One region of the Tepidibacillus fermentans genome, then DNA from elsewhere that is predicted to be linked to it. Evidence: a T-box and tRNA genes for the amino acid it is inferred to sense, from the RefSeq annotation. Region 1 holds a T-box; the other regions hold tRNA genes.
What was found. The T-box of region 1 lies ahead of leuS (leucine--tRNA ligase). A T-box ahead of a tRNA ligase gene usually reads a tRNA of that ligase, here a tRNA-Leu.
Positions count from the first base shown of each region.

Region 2: it has a tRNA-Leu gene. The T-box ahead of leuS (leucine--tRNA ligase) is inferred to sense a tRNA for this amino acid. The anticodon was not compared.
Region 3: it has a tRNA-Leu gene. The T-box ahead of leuS (leucine--tRNA ligase) is inferred to sense a tRNA for this amino acid. The anticodon was not compared.

Region 1 is NZ_SMAB01000003.1:102,883-108,228, reverse strand. Features, by position in the region: gene yhbY (ribosome assembly RNA-binding protein YhbY) at 1-14, shown strand, start outside; gene EDD72_RS03165 (nicotinate-nucleotide adenylyltransferase) at 17-610, shown strand; gene yqeK (bis(5'-nucleosyl)-tetraphosphatase (symmetrical) YqeK) at 600-1,166, shown strand; gene rsfS (ribosome silencing factor) at 1,194-1,553, shown strand; gene EDD72_RS03150 (CvfB family protein) at 1,550-2,446, shown strand; gene EDD72_RS03145 (class I SAM-dependent DNA methyltransferase) at 2,436-3,182, shown strand; T-box leader at 3,243-3,475, shown strand; gene leuS (leucine--tRNA ligase) at 3,526-5,346, shown strand, end outside.
Region 2 is NZ_SMAB01000001.1:188,091-193,436, reverse strand. Features, by position in the region: gene EDD72_RS00950 (GNAT family N-acetyltransferase) at 1-207, opposite strand, end outside; gene EDD72_RS00945 (2'-5' RNA ligase family protein) at 227-736, opposite strand; gene EDD72_RS12420 (hypothetical protein) at 902-1,054, shown strand; gene EDD72_RS00940 (phosphatidylglycerophosphatase A family protein) at 1,135-1,692, shown strand; gene thpR (RNA 2',3'-cyclic phosphodiesterase) at 1,751-2,296, shown strand; gene EDD72_RS00930 (hypothetical protein) at 2,353-2,730, shown strand; gene EDD72_RS00925 (hypothetical protein) at 2,840-3,271, opposite strand; tRNA gene EDD72_RS00920 (tRNA-Met) at 3,489-3,564, shown strand; tRNA gene EDD72_RS00915 (tRNA-Asp) at 3,579-3,655, shown strand; tRNA gene EDD72_RS00910 (tRNA-Ile) at 3,691-3,766, shown strand; tRNA gene EDD72_RS00905 (tRNA-Leu) at 3,783-3,871, shown strand; tRNA gene EDD72_RS00900 (tRNA-Val) at 3,890-3,965, shown strand; gene putP (sodium/proline symporter PutP) at 4,219-5,346, opposite strand, start outside.
Region 3 is NZ_SMAB01000004.1:88,253-93,598, forward strand. Features, by position in the region: gene thiC (phosphomethylpyrimidine synthase ThiC) at 1-1,695, opposite strand, end outside; gene mqnC (cyclic dehypoxanthinyl futalosine synthase) at 2,009-3,121, opposite strand; tRNA gene EDD72_RS03950 (tRNA-Leu) at 3,462-3,550, opposite strand; tRNA gene EDD72_RS03955 (tRNA-Gly) at 3,565-3,639, opposite strand; tRNA gene EDD72_RS03960 (tRNA-Phe) at 3,683-3,758, opposite strand; gene EDD72_RS03965 (hypothetical protein) at 3,824-4,102, opposite strand; gene EDD72_RS03970 (NAD(P)/FAD-dependent oxidoreductase) at 4,412-5,346, shown strand, end outside.

The DNA.
Region 1 (5,346 bases):
AATTGCCGAGGTAACGATGAAAAAAGTAGGGATACTTGGAGGAACCTTTGATCCGCTTCATATTGTCCATTTCATCATGGCTGATCAATCTCTTTTTTATGGGGGATTAGATGAAATTTGGTTCATGCCAGCCTATATCCCACCCCATAAGCAAAGTCGATCGATTACATCAGCTGATCAGAGAATAGAAATGGTAAAAAGAGCAATTCAGAATGAACCTCAATATCGGCTATGCACGATTGAATTGGAACGAAATGGCCCTTCTTATACTTTAGAAACGATAAAGGAACTGCAATCAAGATATCCAGATATTTCTTTTTCTTTCATTATTGGTGGAGATATGATTCAGTATTTGCCAAAATGGTACGGGATTGAGGAATTATTATCACTGATTCAATTTATCGGCTTACCGCGGCCTGGTTATTCTTTGGTTCCTCGTACGGAAAGGGAAAAACAAATTATCGATCAAGTGAAAATCATTCCAATGCCACAATTAGAGATTTCCTCAACTTTAATTCGTCATTGGGTAAAGGAAGGCAGACCACTCCGTTATCTCGTTCCTGTTGCTGTGGAACAATATATAAAGGAGAACCATTTATATGAAGATTGATCTAGAGTATTTAAAAGCAGAGTTAAAAAAAGAGGTAACTGAACATCGTTATATCCACTCACTTGGCGTGGCTGATACAGCCAAACGCTTAGCACAAATTTATCAAGCGGACTCATCCAAAGCAGTAATTGCTGGGATTCTTCATGACTTTACCAAATTTTGGCCAAAAGAAGAGTTAGCCAAACGGATTAGAGAAAGTAAGGAATTAGCTCAAGATTTGTTAGATTATAATGCAGAACTCTGGCATGGCCCAGTTGCCTCGGTTGTGATTCAAGAATGGTTTGATATTCGGGATGAGGAAATAATCATGGCCATCCGTTACCATACCTCAGGACGGGAGCAAATGTCACTGTTAGAAAAAATCGTTTGTTTAGCTGATTATATTGAACCATCACGCCAGTTTCCCGGTGTAGATGAAATTCGGAAAATCGCTGAACAAGATTTAGATGAAGCGTTGCAAGTGGCTTTTGATGGAACGATTCAATTTTTAATTCAAAAGAAGATGAAAATATATCCCTTAACTGTAAAAGCAAGAAATGATCTATTGAAGGAATAATAACTATGAAAGAATGGAGGAAAGCAGATGGAACAGTCTATATTAGATATTGCGAAATTGGCCGCAAAAATTGCTTCCGACAAAAAAGCAAAAGATGTCGTTGTTCTTGAAATAAAAGGGTTATCTGTGATCGCCGACTATTTCGTCATCTGTAGCGGGAATTCAGAGACACAAGTTCAAGCCATCGCGAATGAGATTAAAGATAAAATGGAAGAACAGCAGATTGAAGTAAAGGGTTGGGAAGGTATGGATCAGGCAAGATGGGTCTTGATCGATCTAGGTGATGTCGTGGTGCATGTATTCCATAAAGATGAACGGGAATTTTATAATTTAGAGCGTTTATGGAGAGACGCTCCAGTCATTGAAGTAGAAGGAGTCGTAGAATGAGTTTAAAAGCGGGTACATATGAGGTTTTAGCAGTAGAACGTGAATCGCCGTTTGGTTATTTTTTAAGCAATGGTCATGAAGATGTTCTTCTTCATCATTCAGAAACCAATCAACAAGAACTAAAAATCGGTGAGGAAATAAAGGTATTTCTCTACAATGATCATAAAGGTCGAATTGCAGCTACCCTGCAAACACCGAAGTTAGTCTTTGGGGACGTTGGCTTTCTAGAAGTAACAGGTTTTCAACCCAAGGTCGGCTATTTTTTGGATAATGGTATTGGCAAGGACGTTCTATTGCCGATCAGCGAATTACCAAAAGAAAGAAAACTTTGGCCGAACCTTGGTGATCGATTATTGGTTACATTTAACTATGATAAACAAGGGCGACTACTTGCAGAATTGGTTGTGGATGAACTGAAGATCAACCAATACATAACCAAGCAACGTGAAATCGATCACAACAAGACTAAGCTTCTAAAACAAAACCAAACTGTAAAAGGAATTGTAATTCATCATTTCAGTGTTGGAGCATTGGTTTTAACGGATACAAATCATCTTGGCTTTATTCACCGTTCAGTACAAATCAAGGAGTTACGTTTAGGAGAACAGGTCGAAGCGAGAGTAGCGTTTATTCGCGAAGATGGAAAAGTGAACTTGTCCATGAGACCATTAAAAGAAGTTGGTAGAATCGAAGATGCAGAAAGAATATTGCAGTATCTAAAAGAACGTGGTGGTGCAATGCCTTATTGGGACAAGACTCCCCCAGAAATATTGATGGAAAAATTTCATCTTAGCAAAGCTGCATTTAAACGAGCTATGGGAAAGTTAATGAAGGATGGTCTAGTTTATCAAGAGGAAGGGTGGACATATTTAAAAGAAAATCATGATGTATAATCGGTTTGCTTATATTTACGACGTATTGATGAAAGATGCTCCTTATGAGGAATGGATTCGATTTACAGAAGAGATTATCGATCAGTATCAAATCAATCCGAATCAGATCATTGATTTGGGATGTGGTACAGGCAGTATAGCGATTCCTTTAGCAAAAAAGGGATATCAGATGATTGGTATCGATTTATCTGAAGAAATGCTTTCGATCGCTTATGATAAAATGATGGATCAACATCTACAGTTTCCGCTTCTTCAACAAGACATGAGGGAACTTGAACTACAAAATCAAGCAGAGTTGATCATCAGATATTGTGATTCCTTAAATTATCTAATTGGCTTAGATTATCTAAGACAAACCTTTGTACGAGTGAATCAACATCTAAAAAAGAAGGGATTTTTTGTTTTTGATCTGCATTCTCCTTATAAACTGACTCATATATTTGCTAATCAAACCTTTGCGTGGAACGAAGATGATATCTCCGTGATTTGGGAAACAACAGTGGATCTGGAACAATTGATTGTGGAACATGAGCTTACTTTTTTTGTCGAGCAAGATGATGAATGTTATCAAAAGTTTGAAGAAACACATGTTCAACAAACCTACCCAATTGAAAAAGTGAAACAACTCTTAGAAGAAACAGGATTTGAACTTCTCACAACTTATGGCGATTTTCAATTAGAACCAGTTAGGGATACGACCGAGAGGATTTTTTATATTGCACAAAAACATAGATGAGCAACTATTGACAATTGGTACAAAAGTTTCATATAATCATAACTAAAATTAAGAACTAGTATAAAAGTAATGAGAAGGATTAGTAACAGGATGATTGATTTGATAGAGAGTCGGGTTTGGTGGAAACCGATAAGTCAACGCTTGTGAACTCACCTTTAAACTGTAGAAGGGAAATCAGTACTTTCTATCGTATTATCTGCGTTAAAGATCTCGAGTGGTATTGTCATCATGACGATGAGAATATCATTAGGGTGGTACCACGGGAATGTTTTTACTAACCTCTCGTCCCTAGCAGTTGAGCTTTGGGGTGGGAGGTTTTATTATATTTTAGGAGGTTTTCAGCATGAGTGAACAGGTTTATCAACCTGGGAAGATTGAGAAAAAGTGGCAACAAATCTGGGAAGAAAATGATGCGAATAAGACAAACGAGGATATGGCAAAACCAAAATATTATACACTGGAGCAATTCCCTTATCCTTCTGGTGAAGGTTTACATATGGGTCATGTTCGCGTCTATACAATCGGTGATGTGATCGCTCGTTTTAAACGAATGAAAGGATATCAAGTTCTTCATCCAATGGGTGCAGATGCGTTTGGTCTTCCTGCCGAGAATGCAGCGATTCAAAGAGGGGTCAACCCACGGGAATGGACATTAAAGAATATGGAGCGGATTCGCACCGAACAGAAGCGTCTGGGTGTATCCTATGATTGGGATCGTTATGTGGGGACTTGCCTTCCAGACTATTATAAATGGACGCAATGGCTGTTCTTGCTATTCTATGAGCGTGGCTTAGCTTATAAAAAACAAGCAGCAGTCAACTGGTGCCCAACTTGTAATACGGTTCTCGCCAATGAACAAGTGGAAGATGGAAAGTGCTGGCGTTGTGATAGCGAAGTGACTAAAAAAGAACTGAATCAATGGTTCTTTAAAATTACGGACTATGCTGAGCGGTTACTTCAAGACCTTGACCAATTGGATGGGTGGCCAGATAAAGTAAAAATGATGCAACGCAACTGGATTGGAAAGAGTGAAGGGGCAGAAGTCGTCTTTACTGTTCCAACTCTTAACGATAAAAAGATCTCTGTTTTCACTACTCGTCCAGACACCTTATATGGAGTCACCTATATGGTTCTAGCACCTGAGCATCCGTTGGTTCCACAATTGATTGCCGGGAAAGAGAATGAGCAAACCATTCTAGACTTTATTGAAGACTTAAAGAAAGTAAATGAAATCACTCGGACTTCCACAGAAGAAGAAAAAGTGGGTTATTTCACAGGTTCTTATGCGAGACATCCATTAACAGGAGAAGATGTACCAATTTGGGTAGCCAACTATGTGTTGATGGATTATGGTACAGGGGCTGTTATGGGGGTTCCCGCTCATGATGAGAGAGACTTCTTATTTGCAAAGAAATATAACCTTCCGATCAAGATTGTTGTTCAAAATCAAGAAGGTTTTCCACGATCGGTGGAAGAAATGGATGGAGCTTTTACAGAAGACGGAACACTTGTCCATTCTGATCGTTTCAATGGCTTACCAAACCGCGAAGCAATTCAGACTATCGCTAAATATTTGGAAGAAATCGGGAAAGGGAAACCAACTGTTTCTTACCGTTTAAGAGATTGGCTTATTTCACGCCAACGTTATTGGGGTACCCCAATTCCTATGGTCTATTGTGATACATGTGGCGTGGTACCAGTACCAGTAGACCAGTTGCCTGTGCTCCTACCAGAGGACGTGATTTTTAATGGAAAAGATAATCCATTAACCACATCCGAGTCGTTTGTTCATACTACATGTCCAAAATGTGGCGGCCATGCACATCGGGAAACAGATACCATGGATACCTTTATTGATTCTTCTTGGTACTATTTCCGATATGCAAGTCCTCATGAAGAGACCAAACCGTTTGACTCCAAACAAGTGAATAAGTGGTTGCCTGTTGATGAATATATTGGTGGAATTGAACACGCAGTCCTACATTTACTCTACTCACGATTCTTTACAAAAGTATTGTATGATGCAGGATTAATTTCATTCCAAGAACCTTTTAAATCTCTATTAACGCAAGGGATGGTTCTTAAGGATGGGGCAAAGATGTCAAAATCCAAAGGGAATGTAGTGAGTCCAAATGAAATCATCGAGAAATATGGGGCTGACACA
Region 2 (5,346 bases), on a different contig from region 1:
TTTGACAGTCTTCTCGTTAAGATATTTTCTAAACCGAGCAGTTGAAATGGGTTTATTACCATCATAAACAACGAAATGGGTTGCGACTTCTTCATATTCATCCATTTCAATCACTTTTGGTACATTTTGTTCTTCGATAAAAACTTTTTCTCTGATGGAGAAAGCATCATTTAATTCTTTTTTATTTGTTACCACTTTTATTTCCATTAAGACCTCCAAACAATGATTACTTATTCTCTTTTAATAAAAAGGTCTGATAAACAGTCCAAGATTCATTTTCAAGTTGGTAGCAAAGATGAATCCGATCCACAGGAACTTCCATATTATATTCTTTCATTTTTAATCGCCCAAGTATATCATATAATTCCTGTTCGGATAGGTCTTGTGCAATCGTAAGATGAGGAGTGAATTTGAATATTTGTTCATGATCGAGTACATGATGGATTAATTTTTCATGTAAATTATAGATTGTATCGTTTTTCTCAAAGCCAAAATAGACCACTGGAGAGAGGGGTAAAAACGTTCCTACTTTGTTTAATTTTAAAGTAAAAGGAGGAATAGTTTGTGCCACCTTTTCAATGCGTTCTGTTAAATCTGAAATATTTTCCCATTCAAATGCATCAACGAGTGTAATATGAGGAGGAATCAGTGAATAATGGGAATCATAACGCTTTCTTAGAGCATTTGCCCTATCTTGCACTTCTCTTGGTGGATAAATTACAATACCATATTTCATAAACATAACCTCCCTTTTAAATGATAAGAAAGTAAACCTTTCTTTCAATGATATAAGAATATATTATCAAAAAAATACGAATTACGAAATATTCGGGTGAATATAAATCTTTATTTTTGTATAAGCTAATACTAAGCAATCTTATTGTCTTAGGGGGAAAAAGATTTGACCATCTTTTTATTTTTTATTTTGCCGGTGCTGATTCTTATAGGACTGAGTTACGGAATGGCTTACTTGATTCAACGGATTGATCAAAGTTTAGAACACGATCAAATGCAAGATGTAACAGAAGTGGAGAAAAACAATCTTTCGATCTAAATCGTTGATAGAATCAGAAAATCCCCTATATTTTGTTTTTCCAAAACATGCTAAAATAAATAAAAGGGGGGTGTCTTTTTTTGAAAAGAAAAGTACCAAGTAAAGAAGTAAAAGCGGCAGCATTACAAAGATTACATGAACGTGGAGTAACAGTTGAAGATATTGCTGAAATCGTCTATGAAATGCAGGTACCATATAATAAGAATCTTACTTTAGAACTATGTGTTGAAAGCGTTCATAAAGTTTTGGAAAAAAGAGAAGTTCAACATGCTTTATTGGTTGGAATTGAGTTAGATCTATTAGCTGAAAAGAATAGATTGCAAGAACCTCTACAATCTTTGATTGAATCGGACGAAGGTTTATTTGGCATCGATGAAACGTTAGCTTTAGGATCCGTCTTTGGATATGGTAGTATTGCAGTCACTACCTTTGGTCATTTAGATAAGCAAAAAATGGGAATTATTAAAAAGCTAGATACAAAAACAGGAAACGGTGTTCATACTTTTTTGGATGATCTAGTTGCTGGAATTGCAGCATCAGCGTCTGGCCGTTTAGCTCATCGTTTAAGAGATGTTGAAGAAACAGAATTAGACAAGCAGATCGATGAATTGGAAGAAGATCAAGAAATCGTAGGATAATGAAAATCGCTTGGCATAAAAGAATTGCCAAGTTTTCTTTTTAATGAAGGAGGGGATCATGGAATTGCGCTTGTTTATCACCATTAATTTAGAACAGCAAATTAAGGATCAAGTAAGGATGGTTTTGCCTTCGTTAAAGTGTAGGTTTAAGGGACGATTTGTTCCAAGCGAACATTGGCATATTACGACTTTATTTTTAGGAGAGGTAGAAGAAGATCAAATTCCGTTGATTGAGCAGTCGATGAAAGAAGCTGTCAAAGTAATAAGACCATTTCAATTATGGATTGAAGGTATTGGAGCCTTTCCATCCCTGAAAAAACCAAATATACTGTGGGCAGGCGTCGGAGGAGACCTAAAACCGTTGAATCAATTATATCATCAATTAATAAAAACGATTGAACCTCTTAAGATCGATTTCGATGCGAAACCTGTCTATACTCCACATTTAACTCTTGCTCGAAAAGTAATTCCACAAACCTGTCAGGAAACAGGTGAATTAAACTTAAAGACGAAGCCTTGGACCGTAAACGCACTTGAGCTTTATCAATCAATATTTATTCATCAAGGAGTAAAGTACCATCGCATTTTAAAAACAAATTTCTAAAATAAGAATAAATAGTAGCCACTCCTGTAAAAACTGATAGCAAAGGAGTGATAATAATGCACTATTACATGATTCAACCAGTTTATGATCAACCAGATGGTCGAACTGTCGATCTATCTCTTGGGGATCATGCCATCTCCAATATCATTGAATCAGCATATTGGACTGTTCAGGATGAGACTAACGTCTATGATAAAAGCTTTACTCATGAGCACAAAGATTTTTTTATTTTTGATACCATGAAAGCATTCAATAAAGCTGCAGATATCCTTGCATTACATATGATTAATTTTAATACGAATATTGTGCAAAAAACGACACCTGAAGAAGCTGATTTTCAATCAGATAACAATTATTATAAGGTTGTTGTTCCGGGTAAACCTGATGTAAAGGGTGCAAATCACTACTATCCACGAACCTATTACGATGAATGAGCACATACTCACATTCCACATATATTATTTTCTCTTTTTTTAAGGGATACATTCATATATAAAAGCTGTGGAACATCTATTTCCACAGCTTTTATGATGTTGGTTAAGGTTATAAGTTTGTTAACTTTTGAGAAATTTCATTGCTAAATTGTTGAAGGGCATTTGCTTTTTGTTGTATCGTTTGCTGAATTTGTGTTTTGTTCATGTTTGAATTGCTCAACTGGTTATATTCAGTATTCATTTTGCCAATCTCAATCTGAAATTGATTCGTCAACTGTTGTAGTTCTTGAAGTTTTTGCTGTAATGTTTGTTGTTGGAAAAGTTGCTGAATTTGTTGTGTTTGTGTGGCCATATTTTGCATCACTTGGGATGGTGGTTGAAAATATTGAACGGGTTGCGGTTTAACAGCGGTTTGTAAGTTATTTTCTTGCTGTTGTGAATCTGTTTGTGATGCATTAATCTGTTGAGTAAGTTGTTGTTTAATTAAATTTGATTTTGTAGATTGGTGAGCAATTTGTTTATCCTTCATTTTTTTAGACAAGAATAGCACCCCTTAACCAAGTTTGTGTCAGTAAACTGACATTATTAGTATGATAAAACGAAAAGGAATTCATTATTGACAAATGTTTCTTCTGTTTGTACAATTACTTTTGTCAATTATGAAGCATTTTTGAAATCAGATTCAAATATCATAAAAAATCCTTGCATAAAAGTTAAAAATAATATATAATGATCTTTGCCGTTGTTTTATAAAACGTCGCGGGGTGGAGCAGTTGGTAGCTCGTCGGGCTCATAACCCGAAGGTCGCAGGTTCAAGTCCTGCCTCCGCAACCAAGATAGCTTCGCATGGAGCTGTGGTGTAGAGGCCTAACATGCCTGCCTGTCACGCAGGAGACCGCGGGTTCGAATCCCGTCAGCTCCGCCATATCTTCGTTGTTCTTTTCCAAGATTGTCTTATGAGGGCCTATAGCTCAGTTGGTAGAGCGGTCGGCTCATAACCGATTGGTCACAGGTTCGAGTCCTGTTGGGCCCACCATTTTAATTAATAATCTGCCGGGGTGGCGGAATTGGCAGACGCACAGGACTTAAAATCCTGCGGTAGGTGACTACCGTACCGGTTCAAGTCCGGTCCTCGGCACCATGTTTAATATAAATGTGTGACTCCGTAGCTCAGCCGGGAGAGCACCATCTTGACAGGGTGGGGGTCGCTGGTTCGAACCCAGTCGGGGTCACCATACATAAAGCCAATAATGGCGCGGTTTCTAAGTTAAGAGAAACCGCGCCTTTTTGTTCTGTAAAGGAGCTTAAGGAATTAGAAAAGACCACAAAAGACTTTACAGCACCAGAAGGGGCCTTTATACTCAAAGCTGCACCCTTTTGAAGCAGAAGGACCTCTTCATCAATATCTATCTTGAAAACAGCGTTTTGTTTAATATGTTTCAAGAAAAAAATTAAAGGCAGGTATCGTTCTACCTGCCTCAATTATTATTACATTGATTGACTAAGCGATTCAAGTTGTTTTTCGATTTGAATGGATGGTTTTGAGGTTAATAAACTTACAATCGTGATAGCGAGTAAGCTTATCGCAAAACCTGGAACCATTTCATAAAGCTGATTCACAACAGGAAGTTTTGGCCAAATAACCACTGTTAGTGCACCAAAAAACAACCCCGCTAAAGCACCCCATTTGGTCATCCGTTTCCAGTAAAGGCTAAGAAGGATTACTGGACCAAATGAGGCTCCAAAACCCGCCCATGCATATCCAACAAGATTGAGAATTGTATCATTCTTCGTCCAAGCTAAAGCTAAGGCAATAATGGCGACAAGGAAAACGAAAAAGCGACCCAAGAAAACAAGCTCTTTATCCGAAGCGTTGCGTCTAAAGAATGTTTTGTACAAGTCTTCAGTTAATGAGCTTGATGTTACAAGTAACTGGGAAGAGATTGTACTCATAATCGCTGCGAGAATAGCAGAGATTAAGAAACCGGTTAGAATTGGGTGAAATAAGAGTTGCCCTAATTTAATAAATACTGTTTCAGGATCGTCTAATTTAATTCCTTGATTCTTAAAATAAGCTATACCAATAAGACCTGTAAACATTGCTCCAACTGTAGAGAAAATCATCCAACTCATACCAATTCGACGAGCTTTTTTGATTTCCTTAACAGAAGTAATGGCCATAAAACGAACAACAATATGCGGTTGGCCAAAATACCCAAGACCCCAAGCGAAAAGTGAAACGATTCCTACAAAACTTGTTCCTTTAAAGATATCTAATAAGGAAGGATCAATCGATTTGATAATACTAAAGGTATCGTTAATACTTCCTGTATGATAGATCGTTACAACAGGAACCATAATTAAGGCAGTAATCATAATGAGTCCTTGAACGAAATCTGTCCAACTAACCGCAAGGAATCCACCAAACAATGTGTAAGCCATAACGACTCCAGTAATAATCCATAAACCAGTGTGATAATCAATACCTAAAATACTCTGAAATAAAACTCCACCTGAAACCATTCCGGCAGAAACATAAAATGTAAAGAATAACATAATAACAAGTCCTGATACTAAACGTAACATCTTCGCGTGATCTTCGAAGCGTTTTTCTAA
Region 3 (5,346 bases), on a different contig from region 1:
CGAGATTCCTTTCTTTCTCGCATATTCGCGAATATCCTGAGTAATCCTCATACTACAGAATTTTGGCCCGCACATGGAACAGAAATGGACCGTTTTGGCTGCTTCTTCTGGAAGGGTTTCGTCATGATATTCCATTGCCTTTTCTGGATCAAGGGAAAGATTAAACTGATCGCGCCAGCGAAATTCAAACCGTGCCTTAGAAAGGGCATCATCTCTTATTTGCGCCCCTGGATGTCCTTTGGCAAGATCAGCAGCATGAGCAGCAATCTTGTAAGCAATCACTCCTTCTCGCACATCATTTTTATTTGGTAATCCAAGATGTTCCTTTGGCGTTACATAACATAGCATCGAGGTGCCAAACCAGCCAATCATCGCCGCGCCAATTGCTGAAGTAATATGATCGTATCCAGGAGCAATATCGGTGGTTATAGGACCTAACGTATAGAATGGGGCTTCATGGCAAACTTCAAGTTGGCGTTCCACATTTTCTTTAATCTTATGCATGGGAACATGACCTGGACCTTCGATCATTACTTGAACGTCGTGCTTCCAAGCGATCTTTGTTAGTTCCCCGAGAGTCTCTAATTCAGCGAATTGTGCTTCATCATTGGCATCAGCAATTGAACCAGGACGAAGACCATCGCCAAGGGAAATAGCCACATCATAGGTCTTTAAAATCTCGCAAATCTCTTCAAAATGGGTATAGAGGAAGTTCTCCTCATGATGAGCAAGACACCAAGCAGCCATGATGGAACCGCCCCGAGATACGATCCCTGTCACCCGTTTTGCTGTCAAAGGAATATAACGCAGTAAAACCCCTGCATGGATGGTAAAATAATCCACCCCTTGCTCTGCTTGCTCAATTAAGGTATCCCGGAAAATTTCCCACGTTAAATCCTCTGCTTTTCCATTCACTTTTTCTAACGCTTGATAGATGGGAACCGTTCCAACAGGAACAGGAGAATTGCGAATGATCCATTCCCGTGTGGTATGAATATTTTTCCCAGTAGAAAGATCCATGATCGTATCTGCGCCCCAGTGGATTGCCCAAGTCATTTTTTCCACTTCTTCTTCAATGGAAGAAGTAACAGCTGAATTCCCAATATTGGCGTTGATTTTAACATGGAAATTACGGCCAATGATCATCGGTTCACTTTCTGGATGATTAATATTGGCAGGAATAATTGCCCGTCCCCTTGCTATTTCTTGCCGTACAAACTCTGGTGACACATTTTCACGAATGGCAACAAATTCCATTTCAGGAGTAATGATTCCTTGACGAGCATAGTGCATTTGGGTTACAGTTCGTCCAGCTTTTGCCCTAAGGGGTTTTCTTTTAAAGCTAGATGGAATTTCCAGATCATTCTTCGTCTCACCTTTACGGAATCCATTATCCTCTGGTTTAACTTTACGTCCTAGATATTCTTCCACGTCCCCCCGTTCTAAAATCCACTGACGGCGAAGAGCAGGTAATCCTTTACGAACATCGACAGAGTAGGAAGGATCGGTATAAGGGCCACTTGTGTCGTAAACACGGACTGGCGGATTTTTCTCTTCTCCAAATGGGCCTATAGACGTAGCTAGTTCGATTTCTCGCATTGGCACTTTTAAATCTGACCTCGACCCTTGAACATATACTTTTTTACTCCCAGGAAACTCTTTTATCATGATAACAACCTCCTTTAAAATATCCATTATTAACTGAAAATTGAACCTTCTCTAGGAGGCGGAGAAAAAACATGTAAACAAAAAAGACCGCCTAGGTAAAAGCGGTCTTATGATTACATGTTCTTTGTACATCTAGATGTTTAATCGTGATCCCATTGTACGTTGATTCCTCCGCTGGCATTACCCAGTTCAGGTTCGGCGGTCGATAACAGAATAGTTATCCTCTCAGCCTAGTTCCCCTAAGCTCCCGCATGATTCAATTTTAAATTAAAATTATCTAAATTTTTTCTTTTTGTCAATCTATTTTAACCTTAGTTTCTTTATCAAACCTTTATTTTGATTAATTTTGCATGATAAAATCTTTTTCGGCCTTTTCATCTTGATCAAAGATATGGAGAATCTCATATTTTGTATTTCTTTGTGCAGGAATATGCCCCGTTTCACGAATGAGTTGAATGATTAAATTTGTATTTACTTTATGTGTTGTACCTGCTGCTGATACAACATTTTCTTCCATCATGGTACTCCCAAAATCATTGCAACCGTAAAATAGAGATTGTTTACCAACTTCCGCTCCCATCGTCACCCATGAGGATTGAATGTTAGGAATATTATCCAACATCAGTCGGCTAATGGCTACTGTTTTCAAATATTCTTCAGGCGTTACTTTTTCTGCTTTTAAGTTCGTATTATCAGGTTGAAATGTCCATGGAATAAACGCAAGAAATCCACCTGTTTCATCCTGAGCTTCACGAATTCGAATTAAATGTAGAGCGCGTTCTTCCATCGATTCACCAAAGCCAATCACCATTGTACCTGTCGTCGTCATTCCAATCTTATTTGCTGTTTTCATCACCTTGATCCAATCTTTCCAAGAACCTTTCTTTTTGCTAATTTTCATCCTCGTACGATCATCAAGAATTTCTGCTCCTGCTCCAGGTAAAGAATCAAGCCCTGCCTCATGCAACAATCGGATCGTTTCTTCTAAAGTAAGACCAGATATTTCTTTCATTTTCAAAATTTCCGCCGGCGAAAAAGAGTGCATATGTATATTTGGAAAATGCCGTTTAATCTCCCTTAATAAATTAAGATAATAATCAAATGGTAAATTGGGATGGGTTCCCCCTTGCATTAATACTTCCGTACCACCAACATCCACGAGTTCTTGAATCTTATGTAAAATTTCCTCATTCGATAGTACATAAGCGCCTTCTTCTCCTGGCTTTTTATAAAAGGCACAAAAACGACAATAGGTATCACAAACATTGGAATAGTTGATATTTCTGCCAATGACAAAGGTCGTAATCGGTTCTGGATGGAGTCGTTTTTTGATCTCATTGGCTGCTTGACCGATTTTTTCAACCTCATTACTCTCAAATAGTTCTATTCCATCTTCCAGCGTTAATCGTTCTCCATTTAACGCTTTTTCTAAAATTTGATCGATATGCGACATATTTCTCCCTCCACGATGTCCAAATCACTCATTTCCATCGTAACATAAACCAGAAAATTTGCCTATATTTCAGGGGTATTCATCAGGACCTTAATGATATTTATCACTGTTAAAGTAGTATAAGATATGGTTAGCTTTACATGATATGGAGGTTTAAATATGTCATGATATTCAACAAATGATTCAACAACATGAACTTGTAAATAGCCAACACGACGAATTCGCAAAACTAGTATTCAACAGCTAGAATTGGCAATTAAAAAATAATAAAGAGATAAAACAAAAAAAACCCACATCATATTCAAATGAGGGGTAATTTTTATGTAATATTCAAAATAAATGGTGCCGAGGACCGGACTTGAACCGGTACGGTAGTCACCTACCGCAGGATTTTAAGTCCTGTGCGTCTGCCAATTCCGCCACCCCGGCAGTTTAAGATAATATGGAGCGGACGACGGGATTCGAACCCGCGACCCTCGCCTTGGCAAGGCGATACTCTACCACTGAGCCACGTCCGCATACTAGATGTGAGAAGTGAGGAGTTTGATGCTTGATAAAAAATGGTGGCTCGGGACGGAATCGAACCGCCGACACGAGGATTTTCAGTCCTCTGCTCTACCGACTGAGCTACCGAGCCTTTTTTCGGACAAAAATTATGTTATCATTTCTCAAATTTCATGTCAACGTTTTTAAAAAATTTTTTTACTTTTCCTGACTATTATTATTCTTTCTATTAGCTACATATTCCATTGTATTTTTCCCTGTAGAATAAATTCCTATAGCTACAACACCATCACGTATTCCCTGCCTAATCGCATCGATTACTGCATGATCGCCAAATAGAATCGTATTCGCGATATTTAAAAGTACAATCAATACAAGTGCCGTCCAAGCTCGCATTTTTTTATGGATATGAAGCTTTTCGCTTATTATTGGTGTTAAAGAAATGGCCATTGCAATGATAATACCGATATCAATCATCCGTACCCCTCCCTTAAATTATCTTTTGATTTATTATATGTACATCTTTTTTTCTCTCCTATGTATTTGTCTATTAATTTTTGTCTATAGATATTTTTAGAAAATTATAATCAGTATTTTATTATAATGCCTAAAAACCATTGGAATTTTGTCTAAACTTGTATAAAATATTTGTTAGAGAATTAACGTCTATAATCTTTGTTTATAAGAATTTTAATTCTAATCATAATAAGTTCATTATTGAACAAAGATGAATTGGACGTCTCAAATGATTTAAGAGAGAAAAAGCAATAAGGAGGGTAAAAAGAAATGGCTAAAAACATTGTAATCCTTGGCGGTGGTACTGGCGGTACAATGGTAGCGAACCACTTAGCAAAAGGATTAAAGCATGACATTAAAAAAGGTGATGTGAAAATCACCATGATCACAAATGCAGAGGAACATATTTATCAGCCTGGTTGGTTATTTGTCGCTTTTGGTCTTCAACATCCTGAGCACTACATCAAAAAACAAAGAGCAATTACACATCCTAGTATAAATCTTGTGATTGCAGAAGCAACCAAAATTGACAAAGACAAAAAAGTCGTACATACCAACAAAGGTGATTTCTCCTATGATTATTTGGTCATTGGTACAGGAGCAGTTCCTCGTTTCGATTTGATCCCTGGATTGCCAGAAGCAGGGGACGATTTCTATTCACCAGAAGGTGCTCTTAAATTAAGAGAGAAAATCACCAACTTCAAGGGTGGAAAAATTTTGATTACTATGGGTATGCCCCATAAATGTCCAGTTGCACCTATAGAGTTTTATCTCATGGCACATGAATTCTTTGAAAAGAAAGGAATTCGTGATAAGGTTGAACTTGTTTATACTTACCCATTAGAAACTGTACACTCTGCAGCTAATGTAGCAGCTTGGTATAAACCTCAAATGGAAAAACGTAATATCCGTTACGTAACCGAATTCGTTCCTGCAAAAGTTGATCCTCAAAAGAAAATCCTTTACTCCAAAGATGGCAAAGAAGAATCTTTTGACTTGTTAGTATCTATCCCACCTCATCGTGGTGCAAAAGTGATTTTTGACTCTGGCCTAGGAAATGAAATGGGCTTTATTCCTGTTAACCAGTATACATTAAAGGCCATCAACGATAACTATATTTACGTGATTGGTGACGCTACTGCATTACAAATTAGTAAAGCTGGTTCTACCGCTCACTATGAGTCTGAATACGTCGCTAAGAATAT